Regions from separate parts of the Cellvibrio sp. KY-YJ-3 genome, predicted to be linked through region 1. Evidence: predicted binding sites of a transcription regulator. Region 1 holds the regulator's gene; the other holds the start of a gene.
What was found. The regulator sigma-54, encoded in region 1, starts transcription at its own class of promoters, with help from an activator protein. The targets are predictions, from matches to a motif close to TGGCACANNNNTTGCNNT.
Positions count from the first base shown of each region.

Region 2: xdp1 (exosortase-dependent surface protein XDP1) is a predicted target of sigma-54. The motif match lies at 2,638-2,655, and genes of this name have one in related genera.

Region 1 is NZ_CP031727.1:4,124,824-4,130,971, forward strand. It holds gene lptB (LPS export ABC transporter ATP-binding protein) at 1-176, shown strand, start outside; gene D0B88_RS17505 (RNA polymerase factor sigma-54) at 344-1,996, shown strand; gene hpf (ribosome hibernation-promoting factor, HPF/YfiA family) at 2,101-2,391, shown strand; gene ptsN (PTS IIA-like nitrogen regulatory protein PtsN) at 2,468-2,917, shown strand; gene rapZ (RNase adapter RapZ) at 2,930-3,799, shown strand; gene D0B88_RS17525 (HPr family phosphocarrier protein) at 3,803-4,075, shown strand; gene yjgA (ribosome biogenesis factor YjgA) at 4,227-4,745, shown strand; gene motB (flagellar motor protein MotB) at 4,811-5,782, opposite strand; gene motA (flagellar motor stator protein MotA) at 5,795-6,148, opposite strand, start outside.
Region 2 is NZ_CP031727.1:1,595,204-1,601,351, reverse strand. It holds gene D0B88_RS06745 (tryptophan halogenase family protein) at 1-22, opposite strand, end outside; gene D0B88_RS06740 (hydrogen peroxide-inducible genes activator) at 22-948, opposite strand; gene D0B88_RS06735 (cation:proton antiporter) at 1,161-2,474, shown strand; gene xdp1 (exosortase-dependent surface protein XDP1) at 2,693-3,496, shown strand; gene D0B88_RS06725 (ThuA domain-containing protein) at 3,659-4,432, shown strand; gene D0B88_RS06720 (phospholipid carrier-dependent glycosyltransferase) at 4,470-5,972, shown strand; gene D0B88_RS06715 (serine protease) at 5,975-6,148, shown strand, end outside.

The DNA.
Region 1 (6,148 bases):
AAGATCGCGGGATTGGCGTTCTTATTACCGACCACAATGTACGCGAGACCTTGGACATCTGCGAGACGGCCTATATCGTAAGCGAAGGGCACATTATTGCCGAAGGTGATGCCGATACAGTGTTGAGTAACAGCAAAGTCCGCGAAGTCTATCTGGGCGAACACTTTCGCCTGTGAGTTCAACAAACGCCTTAACCACCCGACAAACAACTTGACAAGTAATATTATTTGGCTACTAGGCATAAAGCTTGCTTAAGTATGTTGCTTGAAGCGCAAACCCTGACTAAACTCCACCTAACAGATGTTTTCCATCCCGCGTTAAATAAGGGTTTGTTGCTACAACAATGAAACAATCTCTCCAGCTTAAACTCGGCCAACAGCTGACAATGACTCCCCAACTGCAACAGGCGATACGTCTTTTGCAGCTCTCCACGCTGGATCTTCAACAGGAAATCCAGGAGGCACTCGAATCCAATCCCATGCTGGAAGTTGAGGAAGGTTTTGACTCAGCAACTACCAGCAGCGATTATGAAGGCAGTGCGGACGATAAGATTGATTACACCCGCCAACAGGAAATTGCTGCAGAATCCGGCACCGACAATAGCGCCGACTTCAGTGCCAGCGACAATTTCTCGTCATCAACCGCTGATAACTTCAACGAACCTGGCTACGGCGAATCTGAAAGTTTTGGCGAGGGCGAAAGCTTTAGCGATGGGGAATCCTTTGGTGATAGCGATGTCTATGGTGAAGGCGATAGTTTCAGCGCCGACAGCGGTGACTGGAGCGACTCGATTCCCAGCGATTTACCGGTAGATACCAGCTGGGACGATGTTTACCAAACCTCATCAACCGGCAGCTCCAGCAACTACGATAATGAAGACAATGATTTTGAAAGTCGTCGCGCTGTTACCGACTCACTCTATGATCATTTGATGTGGCAACTCAATTTAACGCCCATGTCAGATCGCGACCGGGTGTTAGCGATGGCAATTATCGACGCGGTTGAACCCAGCGGCATGCTGTCTATTACCATCGAAGAAATATTCGAAGGAATGCGTGGCGATTTTGAAGAGCTGGAACTGGATGAAGTTGTTGCAGTTCAACACCGGCTGCAGCAGTTTGATCCCTGCGGTGTGTGCAGCCAAAACTTATCTGAATGTTTATTGGTGCAGTTACAACAGTTTGACCCCAAAACACCCTTTTTGGATTCGGCAAAATTAATCGCCAAACTTTACTTGCCTATATTGGGTAGTCGCGACTACCGTCAGTTAATGCGCCGCACCAAACTGAAAGAGGCCGAGTTGAGCCAGGCCATCACCCTGATCCAAAGCCTAAACCCTCGCCCAGGCGATATTATTGCCAGTGGTGACACGGAATATGTAGTACCGGATGTGTTCGTTGAAAAGCGCGATGGCCGCTGGATTGTTGAATTAAACCCGGAAATTGCACCGCGCCTGCGTATCAATTCCAATTATGCCTCCATGGTAAAGCGCGCGGACTCGAGCAGCGACAACACATTTCTCAAGGATAATTTGCAAGAAGCCCGCTGGTTCCTGAAAAGTTTACAGAGCCGCAATGAGACTCTGCTTAAAGTAGCCAGTTGTATTGTGGAAAAACAACGCGGGTTTCTCGATTACGGCCCCGAAGCCATGAAGCCGCTGGTGCTGCACGATATCGCTGAAATTGTTGAGATGCATGAATCCACTATTTCGCGGGTAACCACCCAGAAATATATGCACACACCGCAGGGTATCTTCGAACTGAAATACTTTTTCTCCAGCCATGTTAGTACCGATAGCGGCGGCGAGTGCTCTTCAACAGCGATTCGCGCAATTATTAAAAAGTTGGTGAGTGCGGAAAACCCCAAAAAACCGTTGAGCGATAGCAAAATCACCGACCTGCTCGCGGAACAGGGAATTCAGGTAGCGCGTCGTACCATTGCAAAATATCGCGAGTCGCTGAATATTCCACCCTCTAATGAGCGGAAAACCATTTAATTATCATTAACCGGTTATAAATACGAAATTCGGAAGAAAATCACGGACGAGCTGTTAGGTTGTGCTGATCACAACCATTTTGTTTCTATCGAGAGGAAGTATCTATGCAAATAAATATCAGTGGTCATCATTTGGAAGTTACCGATTCGCTGAAAGACTATGTCAGCAGCAAAATTGAGCGCCTGAGCCACCACCACGATCGCATTACCAGTACTCACGTCATCCTCTCCGTCGATAAGTTGATTCAAAAAGCAGAAGCAACCATCCATGTCAGCGGCAAAGATTTGTTTGCGGATGCCACTCACGAAGATCTGTACGCAGCAATTGATTCATTGGCCGATAAGCTGGACCGCCAATTAATCAAGCACAAAGAAAAGATGCGTAGTCATCGCTAACCCACCCTGGAGGCAGCGAGATCATCTCCGCTCACTGCCTCAACAATTGAGAGATTCCTGGTAATCACCTCCTACCATGCAAATTCAAAATCTTATTAGCCCCGGCCGAACCTTGTGTGCCGTTGAAGGCGGCAGCAAAAAACGTGCTCTGGAACTACTGGCCAACGCCATCGCACAGGATGTTCCTGGCATTGATGCCGATGAGTTATTTCGCCGTTTGATTGGTCGCGAGCGACTTGGCTCAACCGGTATAGGACACGGCATTGCCATTCCGCATTGCAGGGTTGAAAACTGCAGCGGCACGATCGGTGCACTCCTGACATTGGCTGACCCGATTGACTTTGATGCCATAGATTCCCAGCCTGTGGACATTCTCTTCGCCATGTTAGTGCCCGAAGATGCTCATGATGAGCATCTACAAACACTGGCCGCTCTGGCTGGGGCGCTGAATAATGCTGACTATCGCCAGCGTTTGCGTGCTGCCGATAGCGATGCCGCACTTTATCAGGTCGCTATAGCGCCTTAGCAGGTCAATACCATGCACCTCGTGATTGTAAGCGGGCTTTCAGGCTCAGGAAAAAGTACCGCCCTGCATGTCCTTGAAGATGTAGGCTTTAACTGCATCGACAATCTACCAGTCAGCCTGCTACCCGCGCTGGTTGCACAAATACAAATTCATAAAGATGACCAACAGCGTTTTGCAATCGGCATTGATGTGCGCAACGCCTGGCAGGATCTGAATATATTCCCGCAGATGATAAGTACACTGAAAGAAGCGCACCTGCCATTTCAAACCCTGTTTCTGGATTCTCAACCTGCCGTACTTATCCAACGTTTTAGCGAAACCAGGCGCAAGCATCCGCTGTCGGATAAACACACCAGCCTTGAGGAATCCATCGCCGCAGAGCAGCAGCTGCTTGAACCTATTCGCGATTGTGCCGATCAGGTCATAGATACCAGTCATTTAAATTTGCACGAATTGCGCGACTTGGTAAAAGAACGTGTTGTAGGCCGCAGCGAATCGACGATGGCGATTTTGTTTGAATCCTTTGGCTTCAAACATGGTATTCCGGTAAACGCCGATCTGGTATTTGACGCACGTTGCCTTCCCAACCCCCACTGGAAACCTAACCTGCGCCCGCTTACTGGCAAAGATCAGGATGTAATCGAATTTTTGGAGGAACAGATTACCGTCAAAGAGATGTACGACGACATCGAGCACTATTTGGCACGCTGGCTGCCGCGCTATCAGGCGAACAATCGTAGTTACATCACCATTGCAGTGGGATGTACGGGTGGCCAGCATAGGTCTGTTTACCTGGCAGAAAAGCTACAACGCTATTTTGACCAGAGTTTTAGTGATGTTCAGGTTCGACATCGCGATATCAATAAACACAAAAAACATTAAATCATGGCAATTGAAACTCTCGACATCATTAATAAACGCGGACTGCATGCACGCGCTGCCGCGAAACTTGCCACCTTAGCCAACCAGTTTCAGGCTAATGTGCAAGCGCGGGTGAGTGACGGCGTATGGGCCGATGCCAAAAGTGTTATGTCATTAATGCTTCTTGCCGCCAGCTGTGGCAGCCGCCTGGAAGTGAGCACAGAAGGTGATGATGCCGAGGCGGCAATGACTGCCATCCGTGCACTCATTGCTGATCGCTTTGAAGAAGGCGAATAAATACTCTATTGTTAATCTAAAGCGGTTGTTACTACCGCTTGAGTGCACTAAGCTGCGCGACCTTTTACACCGTTTCCCTTGTTATCGGCAATCGATTGGCAGATAAATCTGCACACCAGCCGCTACTCACCCGATCAATACAGATATTTTTATGGTTTATAACTACGACGACATCAATCCCGATGACTACATCCTCAGCAAATCGCAAGTGAAACGCGATATGCATGCACTGCAAGCGCTGGGTGAAAGTCTCATTGATATGAACGAAAAGCAGCTCGCCAGTATTCCCCTGAGCGACACAATGCTGGATGCAATTTACATTGCGCGCAAACTCCCCCCTAAAGAAGCACGTCGTCGCCAGATTCAATACATTGGCCGTTTGATGCGCGAGGGCAATCACGAGGAGATCAAAGCAGCGGTTGATAAAATGCAAAACCGCAGCGATCAATACGTGCATCGCCAACACCAGATCGAACGCTACCGAGACTTGCTGATTGAAGGTGACAAACAGATATTCCAGACACTGGTAACATCCTGCCCAGGTCTTGATGTACAACATTTACGCCAACTGGTTCGCGCTGCGCAAAAGGAGCGAGAGGAGAACAAACCGCCAGCCAATGCACGCAAACTGTTCGGTTTCATTCGCGATCAACTCGCTGCACAAGACTGAGACTGCCCATAATGAAAAAGCCCGGACATGATCCGGGCTTTTTCATTATGGCAATTGGAATTACATCAGGGCGCATTGGCCGCATCAATCGCGTCATTCACCTCTGTTGGCGACAAAATCTTAGGGCCGGCTGGCGGTGGTGTTGTGAAGGTATCACTGCTGTTGATCAGCTTGCTGCTGTCTATACCTGCCCCGCTACCCAAAGCATCGGCCACCGCTTTTTTCAGCACAATAATGGCGATGCGGCGGTTAATGGGTTCATTCGGGCGATCCACCAGAAAGGGAGCGGCTGAGCCCATACCCTGAACGGTGGCTACTTTTTCTTCTGGATAAGATCCCTGCAACAACGCGCGGCGCGCGGCATTGGCGCGATCAGCAGATAACTCCCAATTAGTGTAGGTAGCTCCAACACCGTAAGGTGTTGAATCTGTATGGCCAGTGATGCTGATTTTGTTTTGCACTTTATTGAGGATAGGTGCAAGGGCGTTCAACACATCCACCGAATAAGGTTTGAGGTTGGCACTTCCCACATCGAACATCGGCCGCTGATCCTTATCGACGATCTGGATGCGTAAACCCAACGCGGTAAAATCGATGAGGATCTGATCCTTAATTTGTTGGAACACCGAATCGAGCGCGTTAATCTCCGTCTCCAGTTGTTTTTTTAGCTCTTCCAGCTGCTCATTTTCAATGCGCTCCATTTCCTTTTTAAGCTGCTCTTCATTCACATCCTGCGCGGGAGCCTCTTGGGCTTCAGTAGGGGTAGAAGGTTGCACGGGCTGGTCCAAGCTGATCAAACCAGGGTTAGCACCGCCCTCGCCCACCACATAGGGGCTACCCGGATCCACAAAATAACCAGAAATGGCCTTTTTTTCCTCTGGTGTAGTACTACCCAATAGCCACATCAACAAAAAAAACGCCATCATCGCCGTCATAAAGTCGGCGAGCGCAACCTTCCATGAACCACCATGATGACCATGGCCATGGCCCTTTTTCTTTTTGATGATGATGGGTTGCTGAGCTGAATTCTTTTCCATAAAAAATCGACCTTACTTCTTGCTGGCGCGATATTGCTCTTCCAGCTCTTTAAAGCTGGGGCGAACACTGTGGAAAAGAACCTTACGACCAAACTCGACCGCGACCTGCGGTGGTACTCCGTTCATGGAAGCAACCAGTACCGCTTTTACACATTCGTAGGAACGGCTCTCGTCGCGTACCTTGCCCTGTAAATAACTCGCAAATGGTGCGATGAAACCGTAGGCAAACAAAATACCGAGCAATGTCCCCACCAGAGCCGCCGCTACAGCAGCGCCAATTTCCGCTGGTGGCCCACCAATTTTACCCATAGTAATAATTACCCCGAGCACGGCCGCGACAATCCCAAAACCGGGCAAACCATCTGC
Region 2 (6,148 bases), 2.0 Mb from region 1:
CTATTTTTTTTATGGAATTCATTACTGCTCCGCCAACTCGGGCTCGGTGGTAAAACGCCAATAGGCGCCACTGCAAACTTGAATGGATTTGCGCAACACATCAATCGCCTTGTGGCGTGGAAAACTCGCGCGCCATGCCAGCGCCAGGGTGCGTGTAGCGCCGGGCATGACCAATGGCCGCGCCACCAAACGATTGGCGGCGCACAGCCCCATGGGCGCCGCCGAGCGCGGGACTATCGCCAGCCCCAAACCTGCCGCCACCATGTAGCGCAACGTTTCGAGGCTATTGAGCTCCATCGGCGATGCACTGTCGCACCAGGCTGGAAATAGCGTCATCACCTGTTCCCGCAAACAATGCCCCTGGGCCAACAATAACAAGGGCTGCCCGGCAATCGCCGCAGAGTCAATCATCGTCAGCGCAGCAAGCGGATGGGACTGGGGCATGATCAGCACCAGCGGCTCCTCATACAACTCCTGCACTACCACATCCGCCTCCGCAAACGGTAGGGAAACCACAATTGCATCCAAACTTCCCGCGCGCAGCTTTTGCCGCAATAGCGGAGTGCACGCCTCCTCCACCCGCAACGGCATGGCCGCCGCATGCAAGGCGAGATGAGGGATTAACTGGGGAAGCAGGTAGGGTCCAAGGGTGGCAATAACCCCCAGCGCCAAAGGGCTACCCAATTGATCCCGCCCGGCGTCGGCCAATTGATGAATATCGGCCACGCCCTGCAGCAGCACCTTCGCCTGCGCCACAATTTTGTCCCCCAAGGGGGTTGGATGGACTCCCGTCTTGGTGCGCTCGAACAACGCGCCCCCCAGCTCCGCCTCCAGATTCCTGACTGCGACACTGAGATTTGGTTGGCTGACATTGCAGCGCTGCGCTGCGCGACCAAAATGCCGTGTGTCAGTCAATTCAACAATATAGCGAAGTTCGATAAGAGTCATAAATATTCAGTGGTCGGACAAATAAGTACTTTTAGTTTGCACTGTTGCATCAAGTGACGCAAAAACAATCCGCGGATTCTCATAGAGAAAACTTATGGGGTTCGCATTGTGAGAGATGACATAGATCCGGTACAAAGCAAAAGTTGCCTCACTTCATCGCTGCAGAGCAACCAAAGCAAAAAATGATTACCAATAAAAAATGGATGCACCCAATGACAATCGCGCAACTCTCCATCGTTTTTTTCCTGCAAATGTTCGTCATTCTGGCAGTCTGTAGACTGGTGGGATGGATCGGACAAAAGTATCTTCACCAACCCCAAGTAGTGGGTGAAATGATTGCCGGGGTTATTCTGGGGCCATCACTGTTCGGCTTGTTAATGCCCGAGCTACAAAAAAGCCTGTTCCCGACAGAAATGAAGGGGGTACTCTACGTTGGCGCACAGCTGGGTGTAGGGATGTACATGTTTCTGGTTGGCCTGGGGTTTCGCGGCGACCATTTCAAAGCAAATCTCAAGAGCGCGGCAGCTGTGTCTATTTCCGGAATGGCGGCGCCATTTCTGGTTGCGATTGCTATCACCCCCTGGCTCCTGACTGTGCCAGGCTTATTTTCCGAGAAGGCCACCCTGTTCAGTGCCACCTTGTTTATGGGCGCCTGCATTGCCATCACCGCCTTTCCCATGCTGGCGCGTATTATTCATGAACGCGGCCTGAGCCAAACCAAACTCGGCACACTCTCACTGTCTGCCGGCGCCATCGATGATGCCGGCGCTTGGTGCGTACTAGCTGTAGTGCTCGCAACCTTCGGCGCTGGCGCAGAACTGGCAGTAAAAACCATTATCGGCGGTATCGTTTTTGCCACCTTTATGATCCTGGTCGCACCTAAAATTCTTGCTCCGTTGGCGCGCGCGGCAGAGCAACAACAAACCCTCAGTCCGACCTTGTTTGCCTTGGTGATCATGTGTTTTATGTTGGCCGCCTTCACGGCCGATGCGATTGGTTTACACGCAGTCTTTGGCGGTTTCCTGTTGGGTGCCGTCATGCCACGCGGCAAACTCACTCAAGAGATCAAGCGCCAGCTGGAACCATTTGTGGTGATTATTCTGATTCCAATTTTCTTCACCTACTCAGGCTTAAATACGCAATTGACCATGGTTAACAACGTGGAGTTGCTGGCAATTGCCGCCGTGATCCTCATCGGCTCCATAGTCGCCAAAGGGGTTGCCTGCTGGGGCGCCGCCCGCCTGTGTGGTGCCGATAATCGCACCGCCATGGGCATTGGCGCCCTGATGAATGCGCGTGGCCTGATGGAACTGATCATTATCAATATCGGCTTACAAGCCGGGGTCATTGGCCCGGCGCTGTTCTCCATAATGGTACTCATGGCCATAGTGACCACCCTGATGGCATCACCATTATTTGAAATTGTTTATGGCAGACACGCGCGCAAAACCGGAGAGCTTGGTGCTGTGGGCGCGGAAGAGGCCGATAACGAGCCCGCACCGCCCGCCAAGGTACAAATCGTTTAGCCCCTTGTTAGCCCCCCTTTTACTTGAGCCCTTTAGCCCGAGCCATGCTCGGGCTTTTTTATTGTGTTGGCACAACCAAAAATGTCGGTTTTTTTATCACATTAATTACGCAAACCCTGAAAACAAGAACTGCATCACAGCAAAATCAACGACTTATAAACCATGGCACCAAAATTGCCATTACAGATCCAGCTCATTCACTCACACGGATCTTCACCATGCGTAAATTAGTTAACTTGCTTGGATGCTTAACTTTGCTCGGCGCCATCAGTCCCGTATTGGCCGCCCCCATCAGCATTGACCTCAATACTCCGGATTCACGCAATGGTGTGCTTAATAGCACCTATGCGATGCAGTACAACTACAGCGAGGCCGATTTGGAATTGTCGGTGACCGGTTGGTCCTATGGCACCACCCAAACCTGTAAAAAGTACCGCTATGGCAAGTGCCAGGAATACACCACCAGCGTTAACAAAGCGATCGAACAAAATCACGTCGGCAAGTGGGATGGCTTGGGCATAGAAAAAACCGACTCACCTAACCACGCTGTTGACAATCAAGGTGGCGACTTTGACATGCACCTGCTGTCGTTTGATGAAATGGTCAAGCTGACCTCCGTTGACCTGGGCTGGTATCAAAACGATGCCGATATTTCGATTCTGGCATTCAATGGCGATAGCTTTAACAGCAGCTCGCTGTTGGGCCAAAAATGGGAAGACCTGCTTGGCCAGAATTGGTCAGTTGTCGGCAATTATTACAATGTCGATATCAATGGCAATTCGGGCGCCGTTAACTTTGCTGGTGTAGCCTCCCAGTACTGGCTGATTGGCGCTTACAACCCGGTATTTGGCGATACCTTTAGCGGCCCCAACAAAAACAAAACCACGGGTGACGATTTCTACAAACTCAAAGGCGTGACCGTTGAGCGTCCACCGGTTGAAGTACCGGAACCCAGCTCATTGTTACTGCTCGGCCTGAGCCTGATGGCACTGGCAGGTTTGCGCCGCCGTCAACGCCACTAAAACGTTTGGTAGTAGCACGCAAAAGGGCGCCCTCGGCGCCCTTTTTTATTGCCTATAAATCTCAATCGCTTATGATGGCGTCCGCCCCAAACAACAAAAACGCTGAAAACAATAACAAGCTCAAACACAACAAGAACAATCTCTTCGCGAGGTACATCCACGATGCACAACAAGTTACTGCTATCCCTTGCCTTTACCTGCTCATTACTGTTCGCCAGCCTCAGTGCTCAGGCACAACAATTTAATGTGCTGCTGTTTACCAAAACCAATGGCTTTCACCATGAATCCATCAACGAAGGTGTGACCGCCATGCGCGCCATGGCCAAGCGTCATGACTTTGCGTTGGATTGGCACGAAGACGCCAGCATTTTCAGCGATGAAAAACTGCAAAAATATCAGGCCGTGATTTTCCTGCTCACCACCGGCGACATACTCAACGATGAGCAACAAGCGGCGATGGAACGTTTTATTCGTTCCGGCAAAGGTTTTGTGGGTGTGCACAGCGCCTCCGACACCGAATACGACTGGAACTGGTACACCAAAATGGTAGGCCGCACCTTTCATATTCACCCCGCCAATCAAAGCGCAGACCTGCAAGTACTGGATCGCAAATTCCCCGGTCTGGATCGTATGCCGGATCGTTTGTTGTGGACTGATGAATGGTATGAGTTTGGTGCGGAGCGAATTAAAGGTTTGAATTACATACTTGCTGTTGATGAACAAACCTACGACCCCAGCGCCCAGTGGGGCGAGAAAAAAACCGCTGGCATGGGCAAGTTCCACCCCATCGCCTGGTACCACAATTACGATGGCGGCCGCGCGTTTTACACCGCCCTCGGTCACCTGCCAGCCACCTACAGCGACACGCTATTTCTTGAACATGTTTACGGCGGTGTTTTCTGGGCGGCAACCGGTAAAGGTTTGCGCAAAAAATAATTCCAACGCACAACACTAACTCTAAAAAAAATACACTATGAAACTTTTCCTAAAAACCTACGCACGTTTTATTTACCCAGTGGCGATTCTGATTATCTCACTGGGTATTTATTTTCCTTTCTACGGCAGCCCCCAAGCGATGTTTTGGGATGAAAACTACCATGTTGCCTCCGCCCAGAAACATATCGATGGCGTGATGTACATGGAGCCTCACCCTCCCCTCGGCAAAATGCTGATGGCGGTGGGTGAGGTGATGTTTGGTGGCAACGGCGAGGTCGATAAACAAAAGTTGTTGGAGACGGATTATTTAACCGGCGACAACGCGCCACCCACCATGACCTACAAAGGCTTTCGCTGGCCGTCGGTGATGATGATGGCGCTCGGCGTGGTATTTTTTTACGGGATTATTAATGCGATAACCCAACGCGCATGGCTGGCTGCCGCGTTTACCAGCTTGGTGATTTTTGACAACGCCCTGGTTATTCACTCGCGTGCTGCCATGCTCGAAGGCATTCAACTCTTTTTTATTCTCGGTGCACTCTATTATTTTGTGCGTGTCGCCACCGATTTTATTCATCACCAAAAAGCGATTTTATTAAAACACTATGCACTGCTCGGGGTATGGATAGGCTTAGCCGTCGCGGTCAAAGTGAATGCATTTATTTTGCTGCTATTGTTTGTCATGCTGTTTGGTGTGGATCAATGGAGCGCGATTAAACAATGGCAGTGGCGCGCGCTGTTCACCCGCTTAGCCACCACAGTTCCAGCCGGCGTGCTGCCGGTTGCTGCGGTATTTTTCGCGGTGTTTTATGTGCACATCGGCATGGGCACGCAAATCGTGAAAGATCGCACCTACAAAGCCTCACCTGAATACCTCACCCAAATTCGCGCTGGTAATACCTGGTCGCCCTCCACCTTTATGCTGGGCATGCGCGACAACTGGAAATACATGTCTGAATACGCCGATGGTGTTCCGCGTTTGGATGTGTGCAAACCCGATGAAAACGGCAGCTACGCCATGGGCTGGCCGGTTAGCAAAAAAACCATTAGCTATCGCTGGGATAAAAACACTATCGACGGCAAAGTCGTGGTGAAATACAAATACCTGATTGGCAACCCCATTGTGTGGTTCTCGGTACTGGGCGGGATTATTTTGTCGGTAGGTTTAATTATCGGCCGCTATGTTTATAACAACCCCATCAAAGACGAAAAACTATTTTATTGGATCTGCGCTTTCACCGCGCTCTACCTCAGCTACATGATTGCGATTTTGCAAATCGAACGCGTGATGTATTTGTATCACTATCTCGTGCCGCTACTGTTTGGCGCCGTCAATCTCGCACTGGTATTTAATTATATTTACCGCGACGAAGTGCTCGCCAACAACAAACACACCATTATCAACGCCAGCTTATTTGCGCTATTGGTAATCGCCGTATTTGCCTTCTTCTCCCCCTTCACCTATGGCTTTGGCCTGACGGAAGATCAATTTGAAATGCGCAACTGGTTCAGCTTCTGGAAACTGCAGGTGGTGAGATAATTATGGCCATTCAATCGCTTCTCAACAAAAACGTGCTGTTACACAAAAACACTATTTTTTCCGCGCTGCTCGCGCTGGCAACCATTTTAATTCTGGTGCGTATCACACCGGTAACAGTCGATCCGGTGGTGAAACTGGTTATCAGTAAAAACCGCGTAAGCATTGGCAATATCTAT